DNA from 3 places in the Colwellia sp. MB3u-55 genome. Region 2 is predicted to be linked to each of the others. Evidence: predicted binding sites of a transcription regulator. Region 2 holds the regulator's gene; each other region holds the start of a gene.
The links. Region 2 encodes FNR, which switches genes on or off when oxygen is low (the NO sensors DNR and NnrR bind a similar motif). Its sites were predicted from a motif close to TTGATCTAGATCAA; they were not measured.

Region 1 (7,657 bases), on a different contig from region 2:
TGACGGTAAAGCGATGGGCGTTGCTGTACAAAAAAGTTTTGGCACTATGGTTGCTACCGTTGCTGAAGTTTCACTGCAAAATAACCAAGCGTGTGTTCATCGTGTTTGGATAGTGACTGACAGTGGTGTGGTGGTCAACCCAGACTCAGCAATAGCTCAAGTCGAAGGTGGCGTGCTCTTTGGATTAACGGCGGCACTTTATGGACGTTGTGATATTGAAAGTGGCGGTGTCAAACAAAGCAATTTTCATGATTACCCTATCATTAAAATGGCTGAAGCGCCTATTGTTCAAGTGAAGTTGCTTGAAAGTGCTAATGAACCCGGTGGTTTTGGTGAAGTTGGCGTACCCACTATTGCCCCAGCAGTTGCCAATGCATTGGCGGTCTTAGGTAAAAGACCAATGCGTTTACCAATTAACGCTTAATATGATAACCAAAGTATAATGACCTTAATTAAAAACCAGCGATAAGGCTGGTTTGTAATTAAGAACGACGCTTAGCAAAAATACTTAATAGAAGAACATCAATAATTAAGTGTCTGTGCTCAGTTTACTTGAGGATAAATTCACGCTTAATAATATCTGAGCTCTCGCACCTTGCCCCAAAATACCCGATAAGAAAAAGCGGTATAACTAAATATAACAGGTACCACAATGAAGGTTCCCCATAATAGAAAGCTCAAAGATTCAGGTGCTGCGGCTGTTTCCCAAATAGTCAGTTTGTTAGGTACTATGTACGGAAAAAAACTAAAGGCTAAACCAAAAAAACATAGAGTGAAGATAATCACTGCCGCGATAAAAGGTCGCCAACAGCCTTTGTCATTTACTTTAGGTAGTTGCTTTAATTGTATTAGGCTAAAAATAAATAACCCAAAGCAAATAGTCGGTAACGTTAATATCAGTAAAGTGTTTGGCCAAGTAAACCATTTTTCATAGACACCTGGATTAATTAACGGATTAACAAAGGAGACAGCTATAATACCAAGGAAACAAATTAGTCCTGATTTTTTCGCCCAAGCTACCGCTTGTATTTGCAGTTCACCTTCAGTTTTCATAATTAACCAACAAGCACCTATATAGCTATAAGCGGCCGCAACACCAAAGGCACTCAGTAAACTAAAACAATAAGCGGCTACAGTGTTTTCAAAGCCCATAACATACATACCTAACATGTAACCTTGGCTTAAAGCAGCGAGTAACGAGCCTATTTTGAAGACTTTATTCCATGTAGGCTTATGACCAAAGGCGGCTTTAGCACGAAAATCAAAAGCAACACCACGAAGCACCAAACTAATTAATAATACCGCGGTGGGTAAATAGAGCTCTTTAAATATATAGCTGTGAGCCGCAGGAAAGGCTATCAACAATAAACCAATCGCTAAAACTAGCCAAGTTTCGTTAGCATCCCAAAAAGGACCTATTGAAGCTATCATGGTATCTGCATTGTCTGTTTGATCGAGTGGTAGCATAATGCCGACACCTAAATCATAGCCATCTAAAATGGCATAAAGTAAGATTGAAAAACCCATAAATGAGACAAAAATTAGCGCTAAGGTATTTTCTTCAAACATAACTTATCCCTCGATTATTTTACTAGGTGTGTGAATAACAGATTTTACTTGTTCATCGATACTGAATTCTTCAAGTTCAATCGCTCGTCCTGCCATCGTAAATAGGGTGTGTAGGTAGGCAACCATAATGACAACATATAAAGTCAAATAAAGTGTAAGTGTTATTCCTACATTTGCTGGCGCTATATCTGTCGCTGCATCTTTTACCGTTAAAATCCCTGTCACTAGCCAAGGTTGACGACCAATCTCAGTGACATACCAGCCCGCTAATGTGGCGGCCCAACCCGAGAAGCTCATCGCAACCAGCACTTTTAATAGCCAAGGGGGCAATTGTTTTTTACGCCACAATTGAAAACGACTAAACCAAGCGACAATAAACATGAATAGGCCTAAAGCTACCATGATTCTAAAAGCAAAGAACACCGGCGCAACAGGGGGATGGTTACCTTCAAATTCGTTTAGCCCCTTTATTTCGCCATCAAAATCGTGTGTTAAAATAAAGCTGGCCATTTTAGGAACGGCTATTTCAAAATGATTGGTTTTTTGCTCTTCATCAGGAAGTGCAAATAACAACAGTGGTGCGCCTTTTTCGGTATGCCAGATACCTTCCATGGCGGCAATTTTTTGTGGTTGATGTTCTAAGGTATTTAAACCATGCATATCACCTAACAATATCTGTACTGGTGCCAGTACTGCAGCGACTGTTAACGCTATTTTAAGCGTTAATTGTGGCGCTTTTTTGTTATCACCCTTGAGTAAGCGATAAGCACTTATACCGGCAACTAAAAATGCCGCCGTTAAACCAGAGGCAACCAGCATATGAGACAATTTGTAAGGGAATGACGGGTTGAAAATAATAGCAAACCAGTCAACGGGAAATGCGACACCATCGCGCATCTCATGACCTTGAGGCGTTTGCATCCAAGAGTTAAGTGCTAAGATCCAAAATGACGATAAACTGGTACCAAAAGCGACAATTAACGTTGATAGTGTATGTACTCGAGCCGAAACTCGATTCATACCAAATAACATAATGCCTAAAAAACCAGCCTCTAAAAAGAAAGCAGTGAGTACTTCATAACCCAATAATGGTCCCGCTATATTACCGACTGTCTCCATAAATTTTGGCCAGTTAGTGCCAAATTGAAACGACATAGTAATACCGGTAACCACGCCTATTGCGAAGGTAAGGGCAAATATTTTGACCCAAAAACGGTAGGCTCGCATCCAGATAGGATCATTGGTTTGGTCAAAGCGTAATTTGAAATAAAACAAAAACCAGCTCAGTGCGATGGTTATTGTTGGAAACAGGATATGAAAGCTAATATTAGCGGCAAACTGGATGCGTGAAAGCATTAAGGTTTCTAACATGATTTACTCCATAAACCCTAGAAAACACGAATAGTATCAACGGGTTTAACGTTTAAAGTGACAATTTTTTACAACATTAATGTGTTAGCTTCAAAAAAGTCAAAGTAACAATTTAGTTTTTATTTAAAAGTTTATCTTTTATATCAATAACTTTACTGACACCGGCGCCAAGTTTCATTAATGTATTAAGCTTTTCTGGGCTCATACTTTGTAGTTCTGCCGCCCAATGGGTAATCGTTTCAAGTAGGTCATGCATCTCATGCATTTTTTGCTGTGCATATTGTTCTTGAGGGTTAGCGGGTTCATCTAAAAGGTTATCGCGTAATAGTGACAGGGTAGGGTCAACCTCACGTTTGCGACGTTCTTCAAAGACACGTATTGCCATTTCCCAAATAGACCCAGCCGGTGAGTAATATTCTTTGCGATCTTTGGGTTTATGTTGTACTTGAACTAAGCGCCAAGACTGTAATTCTTTAATACCCATACTGACATTACCGCGAGAAATGTTGAGGGCTTCTGATATTTGTAGCGCAGTGAGTGAATCATTGTGAATAATTAATAAACCATACATTTGACCAACGGTGCGGTTAAAGCCCCAGCGACTGCCCATTTCACCACAGTGCATAACGAACGATTCAATTTTAGCTGTCATAATCATAATTAAGTATTCTGAACTTTCAGTAATTTCTGAAAGTTTAAACCTTTGTTGATTTAGATCAAGTGTTATTTTGAATATTATGGCTTTTTTTTGATTGTTAAGTGAGTCACTCAGCTCGTGATAAAGCAAGGTGTTGTTAAGTGAGGTACCGACAGAAAAATGGGGAAAGTATTAATAAAAACTAGCTTTGGTAGCGACAGAAATTTATGAATAAATGCGGCGCAAAAGCACCGCAGTTATTAACTTTTATGGTGATGTGGTTTTAATTGGTTATTTATACTTAGCTTGTAAGTAATCAAATACGGCGCGAATACCGAAAGCTTCGCCGCCAAGGGGGCGCCCTGGTAAAGCTCTGATATTAAATGCCATCACATCAAAGTGAACCCAATCAGTCTCTTTTTTTACAAACTCTTGTAGATATAATGCCGCGGTAATTGCACCACCAAAGGGTATTGCGGCGCAATTGGTCATATCAGCAATAGAGCTTTTCAGTAAATCACCGTATGGGCTATAAAGCGGCATACGCCAGACCGGATCGCTAATTTTGCTGCCCGCTTGGGTAATACCTGCAGCAACTTCATCGCTTGTTGAGAAAAACCCTGGTAATTCTGTGCCTAAAGCAACACGCATTGCGCCAGTGAGGGTTGCAAAATCAATAATTAAATCAGGCTGTTCGGTGTCAGCTTCTGTTAGAGCATCACACAATACTAAGCGACCTTCTGCATCAGTGTTGTGAATTTCAACGGTAATACCTGCGCGTGTAGTAATAACATCACCAGGTCTTATGGCATTGCTTGACACGGCATTTTCTACCGCAGGAATGAGTACTCGTAAATTAATCGGTAGGTTATGCGACATAATTAATTGAGCTAATCCGAGGACATGTGCAGATCCGCCCATATCTTTTTTCATATTACGCATACCGGCAGCGGGTTTTAAGTCGAGACCACCACTGTCAAAGCAAACGCCTTTACCCACTAACGTTACTTTTGGGTGATGGCTATTACCCCAAGTTAAGTCAATTAAACGAGGTGCATGCGCACTCGCGCGACCAACGGCATGTATGGTTGGGTAATTTTGTTCGACAAGTTCATCACCAATAATTTGCTGAACTTGGCCGTGATACCTATCAGCCAAGTTTTGCGCACAGTCACCAAGATCTATTGGCATCATATCAGCTGCTGGCGTATTGACTAAGTCACGGACTAAAGTCGTTGCCTCGGCATATTTAATGGCACTGCCGACTATGGTTTGATTATTAACGGCTAAGCAGGGAAGCGGGGCATTATTTTTGTTTTTTGTTACATAACGATCGAATTTATAGGCGCCCATTAGCCATGAAAAACAGATGGCTTGTTGCTGTTCATCTGTCGCATGTAACAAATACTGACCAGGAGGAAGTTGCTTAATTAATTCGCCACAGGCAAAGAAGTGTCTGGCATCTTCAACAACAAATACTGCTAGCGACAACTCCCCTTGAGTATTAGGTAATAACGCTAAACCTTCAGCTTTATAATTAGTATTGGCTAACCATGCTTGGTTTTGCTGGGTTTGCTCGCTTAACCAGTCGTTATAGTTATTTTTGTTGATGATAAAAAGTGATGTACCTTTATCGTCGGCACGTAGTAACTGATTCATGAATTTCCTTAGGACGAATTGATTGGTTTTTATGTCTTGCTAGATTGTAACCTAAGCAAGATTAAGTTGAAGTGCTATCGGATGTTTCTGGCCTAATTATAAAGTAATTATTGCGACCTTAGGTGTTTTGTAAATAAAATGTTGATATAAAGACCAAAAAATTGAAATTACCTATGTTATGGTAAATTAGAATTTCAACTAAAGAAAAGGAATATCTAATTGAAACATATGCTTTTTATATTAATTACGCTTATATTAAGCCAAAGTGCTTTTGCTGATAGCGGCTTTAAAATACCCCCCAAGCAACTTGCAGATCTCGTTGATGCCCCAAGGCAACCGAGTGTGATGATTTCGGCAGATAAACAATGGGTCGCGATATTAGCTCGACCTGGCGCTAAGACTATTGAAGAGCTTGCTCAGGCTGAAGAAAAACTCGCAGGATTAAGAATTAATGCTGATATCTTCGCACCTAGTCGTTCTAGTGGCTATACCGGGATTAGTCTTAAGCACGTTGATGGTGCTAAACAAATTGAGATTAAGGACTTGCCCGCAGGAAAAATAATGAGTGTTAACTTTTCACCTGACTCTCAATATTTAGCCTTTATCTTAGAAAATAAACAAGGTTTAACATTATGGACGTATAACCTCAAAACGAAAAAAACTAAGCGAGTGAGCAAGCAAACGATTAATGCTTCACTGGGCGGTACTAAGTATCGTTGGAAACATGATTCAAATGGTTTTTACACACGTTTAACTGTTGCTAACGCAAGCGATAAGCCTCTTGCGTCTAAAGCGTCTATAGAGCCGGTTATTCAAACTACCTCAGGTAAAAAAGCCGCAGTAAGAACATATTCAAATCTATTAAAAACGCCATATGATGAAGCACTTTTTGAGTTTTTAACGCGTTCTCAATTAGTTGGAATTAACTTAACCGGCAAAATAAATAAGCTGGGTAACATCAGTATGGTTAAAGATTTTAACATTTCACCTGATGGTCAGTATTTACTGGTTTCACAAGTTAAAAAGCCTTTTTCTTATTTGGTACCTGCCAGTCGTTTCCCTATAGAAACACAAGTATGGACAGTAAAGGGGACGTTAGTGACTCAAGTCGCTGATTTAGCTTCAGGAGAAAATATTCCTAAGGGATTTGATTCGGTTAGAGAAGGCCGACGCGATATCAGTTGGCGAAGTGATGTAGCTGCCACGCTAGTTTGGGCTGAAGCTCAAGATGGCGGCAATATGAAAACTGTTGTCGATTACCATGATTTTATTTATGCATGGACCGCCCCTTTTAAAAATACTCCACAAGTATTCCAAAAAGTAGCACGTCGCTTCGATGATATAACGTGGGGGAACAATAATTTCGCGATGATCAGTGATTGGCGTTTTAGTGATCGTCAAATCAGGCAATGGAAATTCAATCCAAGTGACGCCAACGCTAAAATGGAGCTCTTTCAAGCGCGCTCTTATAATGATCGTTACAATGACCCTGGTCGTTTTGTTAAAGAACGAAACCAATTCGGTTTAGAGGTTATTAAGACTTCTGATAACGATAAGAAAGTTTATTTAACTGGCAGAGGCGCTTCTGAAGAAGGTAATATTCCTTTTTTAAATCAATATGATTTTAGAACTAAAAAGATAACAAACGTCTGGCAATCAAAAGCGCCTTACTATGAACGCGTTGTTTTATTACTCAATGACCAAGCCAGTAAAGTAATGACCTTGCGAGAGTCTATTAGCGAACAACCTAACTTTTTTGTCCGTGATTTAAGTAAAAATACTTTAACAAAGTTTACTGATTTTCCACATCCAACTCCTGCCTTTGTCGGTATTAGTAAAGAAAAGCTAAAATATAAACGCAAAGATGGTGTGGAATTAAGTGGCACACTTTATTTACCTGCCGGCTATGATAAAAGCCAAGGACCGTTACCAACTTTAATTTGGGCTTATCCCAGAGAATATAAAGACAAGGAAGTTGCTGGGCAGGTTTCTGATTCACCTTATGAATTTGTCCGGGTTAGTTATTGGGGACCGATGCCGCATTTAGCACAAGGCTTTGCTGTATTCTCTGGTGCTAAAATGCCGATTGTTGGTTTTGATGGTGAATTGCCTAATGATACTTTTAGGGAGCAATTAGTTGCAAGTGCACAAGCAGCTGTTGATGTTTTAGTTGAAAAAGGCGTTACAGATAAAGAGCGAATTGCTATTGCGGGTCATTCGTACGGTACTTTTATGGTGGCTAATTTACTTGCCCATAGTGATTTATTTAAAGCGGGTATTGCGAGAAGTGGTGCCTATAATCGAACTTTAACCCCCCTTCGGCTTTCAAGGAGAAGAGCGTAGTTTTTGGGAAGGTCAACCAGCCTATGCATCGATGTCACCGTTCTTTCATGCAGAAAAAATTAATGAGCCTATGTTGAT
Region 2 (7,657 bases):
CGTTGTTATCGCTCCTGTAGTCAAGGCAAAAGTAAAAGTGGTTGAGCAACCGCTTCATAACGTTAAGATCCCCAACTTTGCTTCTATAAGCGATGTTAAAACGAAAAAACGTCAGTTTTTCCGTTATATTTATCCAGCAATAGCGCAGGAGAATAGCAATATTCTTATGTTAAGGGCAGAAGTCTCCTTGATGATAGAAACACTTTTCCTTGAGGAAAATCTTTTAGCAGATCAACAAGCTTTACTTGAGCGATTAATTAACAAATATAAAGTTAATAAAAAACACTCTCCGCTACAGCAGCTTAATGAACTATTGTTGCGTATTGATATTGTACCTGCTGAATTAGTATTAGTGCAGGCAGCCAATGAATCAGCCTGGGGCACTTCTCGTTTTGCTCGAGTGGGTTTGAACTTTTTTGGAATGTGGTGCTATAAAAAAGGTTGTGGCATGGTGCCAAGAGGAAGAGATTACGGTGCTAAACATGAAGTAGCAGCATTTAATAGTTTAGAGCATGCGGTACAGCGTTATTTACACAATATTAATACCAATCATGCTTATGGTGTTTTTCGTTCAATTAGAGGGCAATTGCGCGCTCAAGAACAACCACTATCGCCACAAATACTAGCAACGGGATTGCTGCGTTATTCTATTAGAGGCACTGATTATGTCTTAGAAATAACAGAAATGATCCGCCATAATAAAGTGTATTTTGATAAAATATTGTCAAAGCCAAAGCCTAAGGTTATTTAGGCGCGGCTTATTCTATTACGCATTAGATAATGATGGCGAGCGATAACATTAGTACCTTTTGACTGGTGTTGTTATCGCTTAGATACTTGCTGTTAATTCAGGTAGATATTACTTTATTTCTATAATATTCAGACTGTTACTTAGTGAAGTTTTGGCTATTGAATTCTCTTCAATATTGACGCTGTTTGTTAATTGAGCGGCAATAATAGGTTCATCATCAAAAGCGATATCGCCACCATTGATAATGCCTGAGTCAGCGTTAATCCCTTTAAAATCAAAAAGTTCACTGTCACACAAATGTGATGGAACCACATTGCGAATAGCAGTAAACATAGATTCAATTCGTCCCGGATGATTAACATTCCAGTCCTGTAGCATTTTCTTAATGTTTTGGCGTTGTAAATTAGGTTGAGAGCCACATAAATTACATGGAATAATTGGGAACGCTTTTAGTTGTGCATATTGGATGAGTTCTGCTTCTTTACAAAAAGCTAACGGTCGAATAACAACATGCTCACCATTATCAGAGACCAATTTTGCTGGCATCGATTTTAATTTACCGCCATAAAACATATTTAGCATTAGTGTTTCAACCATATCATCACGATGATGGCCTAGTGCAATTTTAGTTGCGCCTATTTCTGCAGCGACCTTGTACAAAATAGCTCTGCGTAAACGAGAGCATAAACTGCAGGTGGTTTTCCCCTCAGGTATTTTATCTTTAACAATGGAGTAGGTATCTTCTTGCGCAATTTTATATTCAACACCTAAAGCTTCTAAGTATTCGGGAAGGATATGTTCAGGAAAACCGGGTTGTTTTTGATCAAGATTAACGGCAACAATATCAAAATGAATAGGCGCTGATTCTTTTAACAACATTAAAATAGCCAGTAGGGCGTAACTGTCTTTACCACCTGATACGCACACCATTATTTTATCGCCATCTTCTATCATATTATATTGCGCGATAGCTTGGCCAACATGTCGTCTTAAGCGCTTCTCAAGTTTACTCAGCTGTATTTTTTGGCTGGGTGTTAAAGATGTTATTGGTGTCGCTGATTGAGCGCTCATAGTGTTCCCTAGAGATATTTAAAATAAAAAAGTATGAATTTTACGGCGCGTAGTATAGCAAAAAGCCAAGAAAACCCTCGGCTTTTTAATGGATATTTACATATTTCAATATTAAGCTAGTGGAGAGAGGTAACCATCAGGTTTTATCGCTAAAACATCACAGTTAAGGCGGTCAATGACATGCTCTGCAGTATTACCGATAAGTGCTGCTGAAATCCCTGTTCGACCTATAGTGCCTAACACGACTAATTCAGCATCAATGTGCTTAGAAATACTTTGAATAACATCTTCAGGTAAACCTTCTTTAACATGGGTATTTTTGAGTGGAATATTAAAGCTATTAGCATGGTCTTTCATCGCACTTTTGTGATGATTAAACATCGTGTCGTTATATTCAGAGGCGTTAAACTCTGGAATTTCAATGGCAATATTTACTGGTGTACCCGGATAAGAATTCACTAAGTGTACATTGGCTTTAATAAGTGAAGAAAACACTATTGATTCTTGGGTTAACTTATTATTGAGCGCTTTGTGCTCATCATCATCGCTACCAATATTGAGTGCGGTAAGTAAATTACCATTACTTGGCCAACTATGGTCTTTAACCAGTAATACTGGGCAGGGACATTTCCTTAAGATATGCCAATCTGTTGGTGTAAAAATCACCGACTTTAGCTTGTCATGTTGATGGGTGCCTTTGATGACAATATCGAAGTTTTCAGTCAGTACTTTTTTGATGATCTTTTCAAATGGACGATTATGCCAAATAATACAGGTATCTATGGTTATGTCTTCGTGATCAGTTTCTGCAATCTTTTCGTCTAACCATAGTTTACGATCATTAATAACCGATTGACGCATTGCTTCTCGCTCTTCACCAGAAAGCATGGTGGTCATTTCATAAGATAAATCATAAATAGTTAAAAATGCAGTAATCTGTCCGCCACTATGTCGTGCTAATTCAATCGCACGTTTCAACGCTTTTTGATTTTCAGTGGTTGGATCAATAACGGCTAATATTTTTTTATACTTATCCATAATATTTACTCCCTACTTATTAAATAATATTAATAATAGACCATAATTAATAGATATTATTTGCTTTAAATCATAATATTTCAATAAAAAAAATGCTTAACATCTTTAATGTTAAGCATTTATCTATAATTATTTAAAAAAGCGATAAACTACAGCGAAGCACACTCGTTAAGTTTAACCATATCAAGTATTGTAATGAGCTTTCCATCTACTGTGATTAATTCATTTTTTTGGAAACGATTTAACAACCTACTGATGGTTTCAACCGTTAAACCAATATAATTACCAATGTCACTGCGCGTCATCGTTAGGCGAAAATCTGTCAGTGACATACCGCGTGCATGATAGCGACTAGCTAAGGTTGAAATAAAAGTCGCTAAGCGTTGCTCAGCATTTTTGCGGTTAAGTAGCGTTAGCATTTCTTGATCGGCGCGGATCTCGGAACTCATCATGCGAAGAATTTGTTTTTTTAGCTTAGGCATCGTATTCGATAATGAATCTAAAGTATTGTAAGGTATCTCACAGACCATAGATGTTTCTAAGGCTTTTGCAAAACTAGGGTGCTCTGACTCAGCAATAGCATCAAAACCTAATAAATCACCCGCTAAATGAAAACCGGTAATTTGTTCTTCACCTTGTTCATTTACTGTAAATGTTTTGAATGTTCCAGAGCGAATAGCGTATAAAGCTTGCATTTTATCGCCATCTTGGAAAATTTGTTCGCCTTTATGGATAGGGCGTTTACGGTCAATAATACTGTCTAGTGTATCAAGTTCTTTATCATTTAAAGAGAAAGGTAAACACAGCTCGCTGATACTACAGTTTTGACAATGGATATGTTGAGATGTAGAACATGGCTTTTTATACATATTAACCTAAATGATTTATCCCTAATTTATCGATCATATTAAAACAATTGCTGATATGCAAACATTAAACTGTATATACCATATGTAATTATCATTAGCGCCATTATTTTCTTGAATTTCGTATTAGTTAACAACGACTTTATACCAAAAGAGCCAAGTGAAAGACTTAACAAGGCTGGTAAAGTACCTAAACCAAAACTGGTCATTATTAGAGCGCCACTAAGAGCACTTCCACTGGCTAAGGACCAAGTTAATGTTGAGTAGACTAAACCACAGGGTAACCATCCCCAAATTGCTCCTAATGCTAGCGCTTGTTTAGCATTATTAATGGGAATAAACTTTTTACTTAACGGAGATAGATAGCGCCAAAGGAACTTACCTATTTTTTCAACTTTTGATAACCACATTAACCATTGGCCTAAATACAAGCCTAATAAAATTAAAAATACAGCTGCAAATAACCGAAAAAAACCTAATGGAACGCCAATGTTTTTGATGGCAATAGAACTACTAAATCCAACTATTGCTCCAATTAAGCTATAAGAAAAAATTCGGCCAACATTATATGCACCGACCAGCTTAAATTTATCGCAGCCTTGTTGTTGCGGCGATATAGCAGATGTTAACATCGTTGTTATGCCACCACACATACCGATACAATGTCCCGAACCTAACAAGCCGATGATGAATGCTGATAAATAATCAATACTCAACATGGTTATTATTTACTACCCGTATCATTTTTAGCTGTATTTTCGCTATGGGTTTCAGTGGTCTTTTTTGTGGTAATATTTTCATCTTCATCAAACAAGATACTCATCCCTTGTTTCTCTAAATCATCAAACTGCTCAGTCTTTACTGCCCAGAAAAACAAATAAATAGCGATAGAGGTTAGTATTATCGCTATGGGGATCAAAATATAAATAATGCTCATGGTTTTTATGCTCTATTATAAGTTTTCGTTTACTTTTTCAATAAACGTAATGAGTTAGTGATAACCAATATCGAACTAGCAGACATACCTATAACCGCTATATAGGGGGTAATGTAGCCTGAAACAGCAAGCGGCAATACGATAGCATTATAACCGAATGCCCAAAAATAATTTTGCCAAATAATGCGACGAGTTTTGTTGGCAACCTGTCTTAATGTTGTTATCGACTTTAAACGATTATTGAGTAAGATAACATCTGCACCGCTTTTAGCTATATCTGTGCCACTACCCATAGCAATCGAGACATGGGCTGCGCCAAATACTGGGGTATCATTGACACCATCGCCTACCATAGCAACGGTTGAGTTTTTAGGCTGATTTTTTATTATCTCCATCTTATTAGCCGCAGTCAAAGTACTATGTAACTCGTCTAAATGTAATAATGCCTGAACTTTTTCACAGCCAGCAGGGTTATCACCCGATAGCATGATGGTATAAAGATTACTTTTCTTTAAGTCATCTAACAGCGTTTGGGCATCATTACGAATTTCATCGCTTAAATAAAAAGCAGCGACTAATTGGTTGTCTGTTATCAATAGGCAAGAAGCCGTCGCAAATTCTGCCAACATCTTTGTTTCGCTAAGTAACCAATTAGGCTTACCCATTTGAAAGTATTGACCGTTCACTTTCCCCTGAATACCAGCACCTGATTTAATTTCAACGGCTTCAGTGTGGTAGGAGTAATCACGAAAGGCTTTAAACGGTTTGGCTAAAGGATGCTCAGAATAAGACTCAAGCGCTGCTGCTATAGCTAAAACCTGCTGCTCGCTATAGTTAAGCTTTTCATTATTAAAGCGCTTTATTTCATTAATAGAAAAATCACCAGAAGTTAAGGTACCTGTTTTATCAAAGGCAATCGTGGTTAATTTTGGTAAAGTTTCCATAACATGTGCAGATTTTATCATGATGCCTTCGCGGTTTAAGCGTGTGGTCGCACAGGTTAATGCGGTGGGGGTTGCCAATGACAAGGCGCAAGGGCAGGTAGCTACTAGTACCGATAAGGTGATCCAAAAAGCTTCTTCAGGTAAATGTTGTTGCCAATAAAATGCAGTACCTACAGCGGTTAGCAAAATAACTGCAACAAAATATTGAGCGATTTTATCTGATAATTTTGCTAATTTGGGTTTATGCGCTTGAGATGATTCACTTAATCTGATCAGTTGGCTTAAAAAAGAATGTTCACTGGCTTGTTTAACTTCAACGTTGATATTACCGTCACCGTTTATGGTGCCAGCAAAGACCGTATCGCCTATTGATTTATTTAATGGTAACTGCTCACCCGACAACATCGCTTCGTTTAATTGGCTGCTGCCTGAAATTATTGTGCCATCAGCGGGAACCACTTCGCCGGGTTTTATTAGTACAATATCGAGAGGACAAAGTTTTTTTGCTGGTAGTATGACTTCTTTTTCTGCTCCTTTATCATCAATGAGTTTTGTCGCTATCATCGGCATTAATTTAAGCAAGTTAGCCGAAACTTCCGCTGCGCGACTTCTTGCTCTAAATTCTAAAAATTTACCAATAAGTAGTAAAAAAGTGAACATTGATACAGACTCAAAATAGACTTCACCTTGCTGAGTGATTGTTGCCCATGCACTGGCCGAAAATGCGAGTGAAATCGCAATAGCAACAGGAACATCCATCGATAAACGCTTCACTCTTAAAGCATTAATAGCTCCCTTATAGAAGGGGAATGCGCCATAGGTAACAATAGGTAAGGTCAAGCATAAGCTTGCATAGCGTAAATAGATTAAGTTGTACTCATCCATACCTGAAAAGGCGCCAAAGTATAAGCCAAAAGCGATCATCATGACTTGCATCATTAAAATACCAGAAATACCTAGGCGTTTAATATAATTATTACTTTGGGTTTTATTAAGCTGCTCGGCGGTACTCGCTTTAAAAGGGAGGGCTTGGTAACCAATATTACTTATATGATTAATAAGCTCACTGAGTTGAACCTCACTATTATTCCATCGAACTGTTGCACGTTGTGTAGTGGCATTTACGTTAATTTTAATTAAGCCATTTATCTTGATAAGTTGCATTTCGATAAGCCAAGCACATGCCGCGCAGCTTATACCGTCAACTGTTAAAATTGCTTCGTTATATTCATCACTTTTATAAGTAAATTCACTTTGTAGGCTGTCATCATCAAGTAACTTGTTACGTTGTAACTGCTCAGGAACTAGTGGTTCACCTTTTTGAGCAGGGGCTGTTCTAAAACGATAATATTCACCTAAACCGTTATCAATAATCGCTTGAGCAACACTTTGACATCCAATACAACACATCGGCTGCATGGTTTTCTCAATTTTTATTGATAAATCTAACCCATTAGGAACAATTTCACTGCAGTGATAACAAAGTGTTTTCATATGTTGAGGCCAAGCAAATAATTGGTTTTTTATAGAGGTGTTGCTTAGGTGAGACTAATCAACACCTAAGCTAATAGAGACTACCGGCGTTTAGTTAGCTTCTCTAACATTAGGAATAATATCGATAAATTCACTTTGAGGTAAGAAAATAGTATTTTGAATTTTCCAGTGATTCTCAAAAGGAGTCATAGTTAAACGCCATTTTCCCTTTACTGGTTCATCAAAGACATGCCTAAAATAGCCATTACCGTCAGGCGTGAGTGCTAAATAGAAATCTTTATCAGCAAGAGTAGGGTGATAAAAGTTAAGATTTAACACTGGGAATATTTTATCAATACCGGTAGGTTTGATAATTAATTCGTTATCTTGCAGTTTTAATGCAAAGCGCATTCCTAATTTTTGGGCAAGCTTTACTTTAGAGACTTCTAAGTTAATTGCTTTACCTTTTTTATAGTAATCACCAACGACTAATGGGTCGGGATTATGGTTAGCAATAAAGTAAGTCGAAATACCAGCAACAACTGCGGTAGCAGGGAGAATAAAAACAAACCAAGCC
Region 3 (7,657 bases), on a different contig from region 2:
CAATCCATTGTAAGTGCCAGGTACTACTATCATGCCTAAATCGTGCGGGTTACCTAACGAATAAAGCTCTTCGCCTTTTTGGGGAACACGCTTTGAAATTTTAAAGAAAGGCATTTCGCCATTAGTCGTTCTTTTTACTAAAGCTAGATCATTGATAACATCAACACTTTGTAAAGTAAGTGGCGCTTTTTTACCTTGGTGATCAAAAATTTCAATCGTGTACTTATTGGGATGACGCGCATAACCAGAAATAACGTGATAATTGGTCGCAATTAAACCGTCGGCACTAATTTGAAAACCAGATCCAATTGATGACTTTTCACCGCTGGCGATGTCTATAAGTCTTATTTGATAAAGTGACGGAGCAAGTTGTTTGAATATTTCTTCTGCTTGTTCGGTGGCATAACTTATTGTGCTAATACACAATAAAATTAAGGTAGTTAAACCTTTCATTTATATTCCTTATTTTGAGTCTTAGTTCATTGTGCCATTGTTAAGTTAATTGTCATCTATTATCCCCAAATAAAGTAAATTCTCTTTGTTGTTTGTCAATGTATTGTATAGTTAAGAATAAGGTGGATAAAAGGTAGCATAATGAAAATAGCCAGCATCATGACCAAAGCATTTGTTAGCGTCTCTTTGGACGATACGTTATTGACGATAAAAAATATTTTTAAATATGCTAATTTTCATCATTTACTGGTCGTTGATAATAAACAATTATCAGGGGTTATTTCAGACAGAGATCTTCTCAAAGCACTTAGTCCTAATATTGGCACTGCCGCCGAGCTCCCAAGAGATGCAGCAACCTTAAACAAGAAAGCGCATCAAATACTGAATCGCAAATTGATCACCTTAACGCCTAACGCTAATGTTTTTGATGCCATTGATATTTTTAATCAGACTAAAACATCATGTATTCCTATTGTTGATGAAAATAGCATTCCCGTTGGCATATTAACTTGGCGAGATATCATGAAAACGTTAGGAGATAAAAATGCAGAGCGACATAATTAAGTTAATAAGTTATTAACTATTGTCTGAGTTTCAAGCAATTATGTTGCTTAAAGTAAATCAGCCTGCAAAACAGTCGCTGGAAAAGTAACTGCCGTTAGTAGGTTCAATTAATCTGCTTTGAAAATAAGCTAGTTGTGCACTTTTTGCTTTTAACGCTAATCAGCTCTGTAACTAAGGTTTTTTGTTAAATAACGATTACCCTACTAAAATGTCTTATTTGACTTAGGTCAAGTAAGACATTTTTTATTGCGACATTATGTCGCACTTCACTGTTTTTACTTTGTTTTTATTGATTATAGCTAACACAATAGTATTAATTCTATTTGGCATACTCAAACAAGTAAGTGAAAAAACTATGACGTTTTCAATTAAACCCATTGCTTTAGCAATAAACTCTTCGCTATTTTTACCGAAGCTGTGTAGATAAATCCAGTTATATTTTTAATACGATTATATTGAAGGCTTGCTAAACTATTAAATTTTAAATCAAGTTTATAAGTAGATTAATTTAAGCTGATTTAGATCAATTACGCCGTTATATACGCTTGCTGAAAAGTTAATAGTAAAGTAGAATCAAATGATAATCATTATTATTTGAGTTGTTCTTTATGACCCTTTCACAATTGACGCGTACCCAACGAGCGGTGATCCGCACGTTGCCAACAAATTTCGATTTGACTTCAAAGTTAATCGAGCAGGGTTTTGCGTTAAAAACTGAGATATCATTAGCCCATAAAGCACCATTTAATGGGCCACTTGCCTTTCATCTCCATGGTACTAAAATTTGCTTAGCAACGAGTATTGCTCAACAAATAGGTATAGAAATCGTCTAATGTCACAAGCTTTACATTTGGCTCTAGTTGGCTTTGCCAATTCAGGAAAAAGCACGTTTTTTAATGCTCTAACGGGCGCAAAACAACAAACAGGAAACTGGACTGGCGTCACTGTAGCGACAAAACAGCAGCCCTTCTCATTTAATAATGCGCAAGTTTTACTTTCAGACTTACCCGGCGTTAGTTCTCTCGCCACTCGAACTGAACAAAGTAAAGACCTGACTATTACCCAAGATTTCCTCAAAAATAACGACATTGATTGTTTAATTAATGTCGTCGATGCGACGCAATTAAAGCGTCAGTTGTATTTAACGACTCAGCTACTTGAACTCGGTTTACCGGTATTATTGGTTATCAATAAATCTGATCGAAAAGAAGCGCAAACCGTTGATATAAATATTTTAGCAAAAGAACTTGGTTGTAAAGTTATTATTGCTAACAGCTTAGCTAAAGATACCTTAAAACAAGTAGAACAGGCTTTACTTGAATTACCTAAAGCAAGTGAACGTCCAAAAAAATTAATTTTATCAGCAGATATTGTCAATAAACTCGCTGATAAAAACTCAACTGAAGTGTTAATTGATCTTGAATGTGGCGCTTGTAATGATCAAGGTGGCTGTCAGCAAACTAATACAGATGCTATTAGTATTATGCAGGCGCGTTACGAATTTATTCAGCAGTTATTGATCGATGTTAAAAAGGATATACCGGCTTCCAAAAAAGCACCGGCAATAAGTTTAAGTGACCGCCTTGACCATTTTATCCTTCATCCTTGGTTAGGTGTGCCCGTTTTTCTTAGCATGATGTACTTATTGTTTATGTTTGCTATTAATGTGGGTAGCGCTTTTATCGACTTTTTTGATATTTTAGCCGGCGCTATTTTTGTCGATTACCCGCAAAGATTTTTATCAAGTTATGATTTACCTCAGTGGTTGCTAACCTTAATTGAAGGAGCTGGCTTAGGTATTCAAACGGTCGCGACTTTTATTCCAATCATCGCTTGTTTATTTATTGGCTTATCGATTTTAGAAAGCAGTGGATACCTAGCGCGTGCAGCGTTTGTGGTTGACAGTGCTATGCAAAAAATTGGTTTACCCGGTAAAGCTTTTGTCCCTTTAATTGTTGGTTTTGGTTGTACGGTTCCGGCTGTAATGTCGGCACGAATTCTTGACAGTGAGCGTGAACGTATCACCACTATAATGATGTCACCGTTTATGTCGTGTGGGGCACGTTTACCGGTATATGCTTTATTTGCTGCGGCATTTTTTCCTGATTCTGGGCAAAACTTAGTTTTCTTATTGTACTTAATCGGTATAGCGGCAGCACTATTTACAGGGTTTTTATTAAAGCACACCGTATTAATGGGCAAAAATTCTGTCAATATTATGGAATTACCGCTCTATGAAATACCTAAGCTTTCTTATCTCGTGCATCGTGTTTGGCAACGTACTCGGTCTTTTATTTTGGGGGCAGGTAAAACAATTGTCTTAGTGGTTTGTGTGCTTAACTTCTTTAACTCATTAGGTACTGATGGTCAATTTGGTCACCAAGACTCTCAAGAGTCGGTATTGAGTAAAAGTGCTCAGGTTGTTACCCCTTTACTTGCACCTATGGGTATTAAGGAAGATAACTGGCAAGCAAGTGTTGGTATTATTACCGGCTTGTTTGCGAAAGAGGCTTTAGTGGCTACATTTAATAGTTTATATACCGACGTAAATGCAGAACCAGAGGCATTAAAATCAATGGCTGAGTTATGGACTGACGCGACGGATTCAATAAAAGAAAACTTATTAGGTATTCAAGCTGATGATCCTTTAGGGACTGATATCGGAGATGTTACCAACTTACATACCGCCGCAGAAGAACAAGGCGTTAATGAAGGAACATTCACTGTTATGCAGGCCGCATTTGCTGGTAAAATTGGCGCATTTAGTTACTTGTTATTTATTTTGCTTTATACACCTTGTGCAGCAGCTATGGGGGCAATAAAGAGTGAAGTTGGCAGCCGTTGGGCTGGATTTGCAGCTTTATGGAGCTTTTCATTAGCTTATTTAGCGGCGACATTTACTTATCAAGTGGCAACCTTCGCTACTAATCCGTTGTCCGCGGGAATTAGTATTGCCATCGTCATTGCGATTTTTGCGGCGATATATTATTGGTTAAAGCGTTTCGGTAAAAGTATTTTAACAATCCCAACACAAGTTTCTTATTATTAATTTAAGCTGAACTAAACTTTTGCTAAAAAATACCGATAAATTGTTTATCGGTATTTTTTTAGGCTGAAACTTCTGCTTATCTTGTTCTCTAACCCAAAGTTACTTTTTACTGCTATGCTTAAATTCATTAGACCGTAAATTTAAGCCCTTAATGTATAGAGATAAACGCCAATGAAATCTATGAACCCTCAAATGGCGGAACACTATTTATTAGCTAAATCTGCAAGCTCGCTTTACTATCCGTTTGGTGATGACGTTAGCGTTTTCAAGGTCAAAAATAAGATGTTTGCAACGATTTCTCATGGTTCAAACGCTAAAAGTGCCAAGGTTGCACAAGACGCTAAAGGTCATTTTTGGATGAACCTAAAATGTGAGCCTGGGGAGGCAGAGATATTACGTGATATTTTTCCTGGCATCATTCCCGGCTATCATATGAATAAATCTAATTGGAATACTATTATCTTAGATGGCTCAATTCCTCAGGGTGAGTTAAAGCGAATGATGGATAATTCTTATTTGCTAGTGGTCAGTAAAATGACCAAGATAGATCAGCAATCAATTCTAATCCAGCTGTAGCCGCCATAACAGATTGATCATAAACCTAGCTACCCACTTAAAAGCGTTATTTGCTGCTTTAATTGTTTGCACTAATCAATTTACTATGTGCGACCCTAAGTGGTGTGGTTACGCCATTTTGTATATACATACTCTGGGCTTTTTTGATATGAGCAAGGCTACCAGAGGATACACATTTCCACTCATCCATTATATGGAGATGGAGATACCAGACAGTTTTACTCTTCATAGATGTTCCTTAATGGCTTTAGCTAAATTCTAATTAAAGGATAATAGAGATACGCATCTTTTGACAAACGAGATATTTTAAGTTGATAGGTTAGAAAAATTCAACTATGAATTTTACTGAAGTTGATCTTTAATGATCGTATCACCGTAATGACAGTATACTTAAGTTGGAGAATTATGATGATGAATACATTAACTAACAGTAATCAAGCAACTATGCCCACTATTATTGGTGTCGCTGAATCGACTCATTATTTAGTTGGCGCGGTTGATTCTCTCAATAACTTTATTGGTCTAAACCAATCTAGAGATGTTGCTGTGATGGGATCTTTAGTTGAAGCCAAAAATTATCTTCGAGATAATAATATATTCAACGCTGCACTAGAGTATCAAACAGCTTATGATGAAATGTGTGGCACCAGCAGTAGCAGTGGTCGATGCAGCCAAATGATTAAGTTTTAACTGATGAAGGATAGACAATTAACACTAAGAGATTTTTTAGAAATCTATGACCATATTACCAAAGAGGGCACCAAACTCGATGGTATTTATCAGTATTCTGGTATTAAAGCTTGGCATGACTTTGATGGATATACATGTTGGTTAGGTTATAAAGACTTAACAATAACCTTGTTATTTCACGGCAGATTTTCAATTGAATATGATAATAAAGTGACGCTTGAATCTTTTCATAAAATAGCTGACGGTTTTGCTAAAAAATAACAACCTTTAATGAATTATCGCCAATAAAACTGCAAATCTCATTGCAGTTTTTTTATTGTTTCAACTCAAAAATTTGCACCGAAAAGTTAACCCGTAATAGTTAACTTTTAACGGCCATTACTACCCGCTACCAATTAATAGACTTGCCCTGCCAATCGAGATAACTCAAGGTATGGTCAATAGGAGTGTCAGCAACAATAGTTAGTAATTGTTTGGCAACAAATTCACTGGTAAAAAGTTTATCTGCAGGGACATTCTTTTGAAAAGGTTTAGATAAAGGTGTATCTGTAGTGCCGGGATGAAAAGAAATTAATTTTATATTCTTTGCTCTTCTTGCCAACTCAATAGATGCAGTTTTAAGCATCATATTTAATGCTGCTTTCGATGCCCTATAGCTATACCAACCGCCTAATTTGTTATCATTTATGCTGCCGACCCGGGCGCTAAAAACAATAAATTTACAGGGTGACTTCCTTGTCAGTATTGGTGTCAACTTCTGAACCCATAACATTGGGGTTAATGTATTTGCACTAATGACTTGTTGAAAGGCTAGTGCATCGAAGTCTTCGAGACGTTTTTCTGGTTGAAATGTTTCACTATGCAGTATGCCGTTACAAACAAAAACTTGGCTTATGGGTAATTCACTATGGGCTACTAATTCTGCTATAGCATTGTCTATTGATTGCGGTTGGTAGTCTTCAACCACAATTTTTTTAATTTTAAGGTTGTTTTCCTGCTCGACAGTGTTTTTCTCGTCAAGAGCTTGTCGACTAATAAGAATAAGGCCAGTATCAGCCAAAGAAGCTACTTGAGTGGCAATTGCTTTGCCAATGTCGCTATTTGCGCCAATGATCAGTGTTAGTTGATTTATCATAACAAGTTCCTGAATTACAGTTTGCTGTTTTTATGCCAAAAACTTTGGCGAGAAGTGCTGAAATTTGATGACGGTATTTAGCTAGTCCTAAGTAAACCCAGTGGCTTAGTGTTTTAAATACTGGCCAATTAAGAGGAGCTACCCAAAAACCTTTACCAACAAGTGTCCAAGCCCTATGTGTGACTTCTAAACCGAGTAGAATTTTACCATTATAAGTTGCGTGTAATATTTTCATAGCGGCTGAAAAATCAATTGCAGGGTAAAGACTTGAAAAATTTTCTTGGTGTATATCGACCAAAAGTATGATGTTGTCTTGATCATGCCTTTTTAGGTGGATCATTTCAGTTGCGCACATTGGACAATTGCCATCATAAAATATAGTTAGCATGAATTTTCCTAAAAGTTACTGGGTGGCTATATAAATGAACCACAGATAATAAGCACTGGTATGCAGTGAGAGAACAATAAAAGTTAACCAAAAACGCATTCTCATGTAAGTCACATCAAAATCGTTTACTTGCTCTGTCATTGCTAATTTTTTTTCATATAAAAATAAAAACGTAAAGCTGAATGATAATACTATCAAGGCCAAATCACGGGGTACTAGTAAAGTGGTAAAAGCGATCAAGCTTAATAAATTGCTAATGACTTGCTGTGTTAGCCGAGCATTGTCTTCGGCTTTACGCCACAATGTGCCAGCAACAAAACTGACTATAATAGCGCTATAGGCTATAAAAGCTTGTTGTGCCAACATAGATGAGTCTTTTAGCACAACACTTAAATATAAAAAACCTGCAAAAGGTAGTAGACCGAGATAGCCAAGTAACTGCCAACTTTTCATTTTTGTCCCTAGAATCTGGTGAAGCTTATTTAGATTTCAAATGAATTACTGTCAAGCGCCTGGCCATCAAGTGAAATTTCTCTAGGCTGAACTTCTGGCTTAGCATAACTCAATCGTGATAACCGTTGACTGGTGTGGTAGCTATCTAGTCCTGAAATAGCAACCGTACCCAATGATTCGATATCAATATAGCCATCGGCTTTAATAGCAATTTCATCACAAAGAATATCAGTGATTTCACCTATTACTAATTGAGTACCATTAAGTTCGATTGGCACTATCTCACGTAGATTCAAGGCGTACTTTAAGTGACTTTCTTTAACAAAAGGGGCATTGATACCATCAACGT

Region 1: the regulator FNR is predicted to act here: its motif matches at 3,647-3,660, upstream of H4J66_RS13870 (GbsR/MarR family transcriptional regulator).
Region 3: the regulator FNR is predicted to act here: its motif matches at 1,531-1,544, upstream of H4J66_RS00180 (FeoA family protein).

The regions. Positions count from the first base shown of each region.
Region 1 is NZ_JACGUS010000117.1:115,299-122,955, forward strand. Features, by position in the region: gene H4J66_RS13855 (xanthine dehydrogenase family protein molybdopterin-binding subunit) at 1-424, shown strand, start outside; gene H4J66_RS13860 (cytochrome d ubiquinol oxidase subunit II) at 571-1,569, opposite strand; gene H4J66_RS13865 (cytochrome ubiquinol oxidase subunit I) at 1,573-2,940, opposite strand; gene H4J66_RS13870 (GbsR/MarR family transcriptional regulator) at 3,053-3,598, opposite strand; gene H4J66_RS13875 (M17 family metallopeptidase) at 3,869-5,236, opposite strand; partial or broken gene H4J66_RS13880 (prolyl oligopeptidase family serine peptidase) at 5,465-7,657, shown strand, end outside.
Region 2 is NZ_JACGUS010000072.1:37,426-45,082, forward strand. Features, by position in the region: gene H4J66_RS03480 (glucosaminidase domain-containing protein) at 1-751, shown strand, start outside; gene ttcA (tRNA 2-thiocytidine(32) synthetase TtcA) at 860-1,822, opposite strand; gene uspE (universal stress protein UspE) at 1,934-2,860, opposite strand; gene fnr (fumarate/nitrate reduction transcriptional regulator Fnr) at 3,010-3,729, opposite strand; gene H4J66_RS03500 (sulfite exporter TauE/SafE family protein) at 3,768-4,445, opposite strand; gene ccoS (cbb3-type cytochrome oxidase assembly protein CcoS) at 4,451-4,663, opposite strand; gene H4J66_RS03510 (heavy metal translocating P-type ATPase) at 4,693-7,101, opposite strand; gene H4J66_RS03515 (FixH family protein) at 7,192-7,657, opposite strand, start outside.
Region 3 is NZ_JACGUS010000020.1:26,049-33,705, forward strand. Features, by position in the region: gene H4J66_RS00170 (serine protease) at 1-453, opposite strand, end outside; gene H4J66_RS00175 (CBS domain-containing protein) at 595-1,017, shown strand; gene H4J66_RS00180 (FeoA family protein) at 1,626-1,850, shown strand; gene feoB (ferrous iron transport protein B) at 1,850-4,066, shown strand; gene H4J66_RS00190 (MmcQ/YjbR family DNA-binding protein) at 4,247-4,642, shown strand; gene H4J66_RS00195 (DUF6482 family protein) at 5,048-5,332, shown strand; gene H4J66_RS00200 (DUF3081 family protein) at 5,336-5,593, shown strand; gene H4J66_RS00205 (SDR family NAD(P)-dependent oxidoreductase) at 5,721-6,467, opposite strand; gene H4J66_RS00210 (thiol-disulfide oxidoreductase DCC family protein) at 6,430-6,855, opposite strand; gene H4J66_RS00215 (DUF3429 domain-containing protein) at 6,871-7,308, opposite strand; gene H4J66_RS00220 (flavin reductase family protein) at 7,338-7,657, opposite strand, start outside.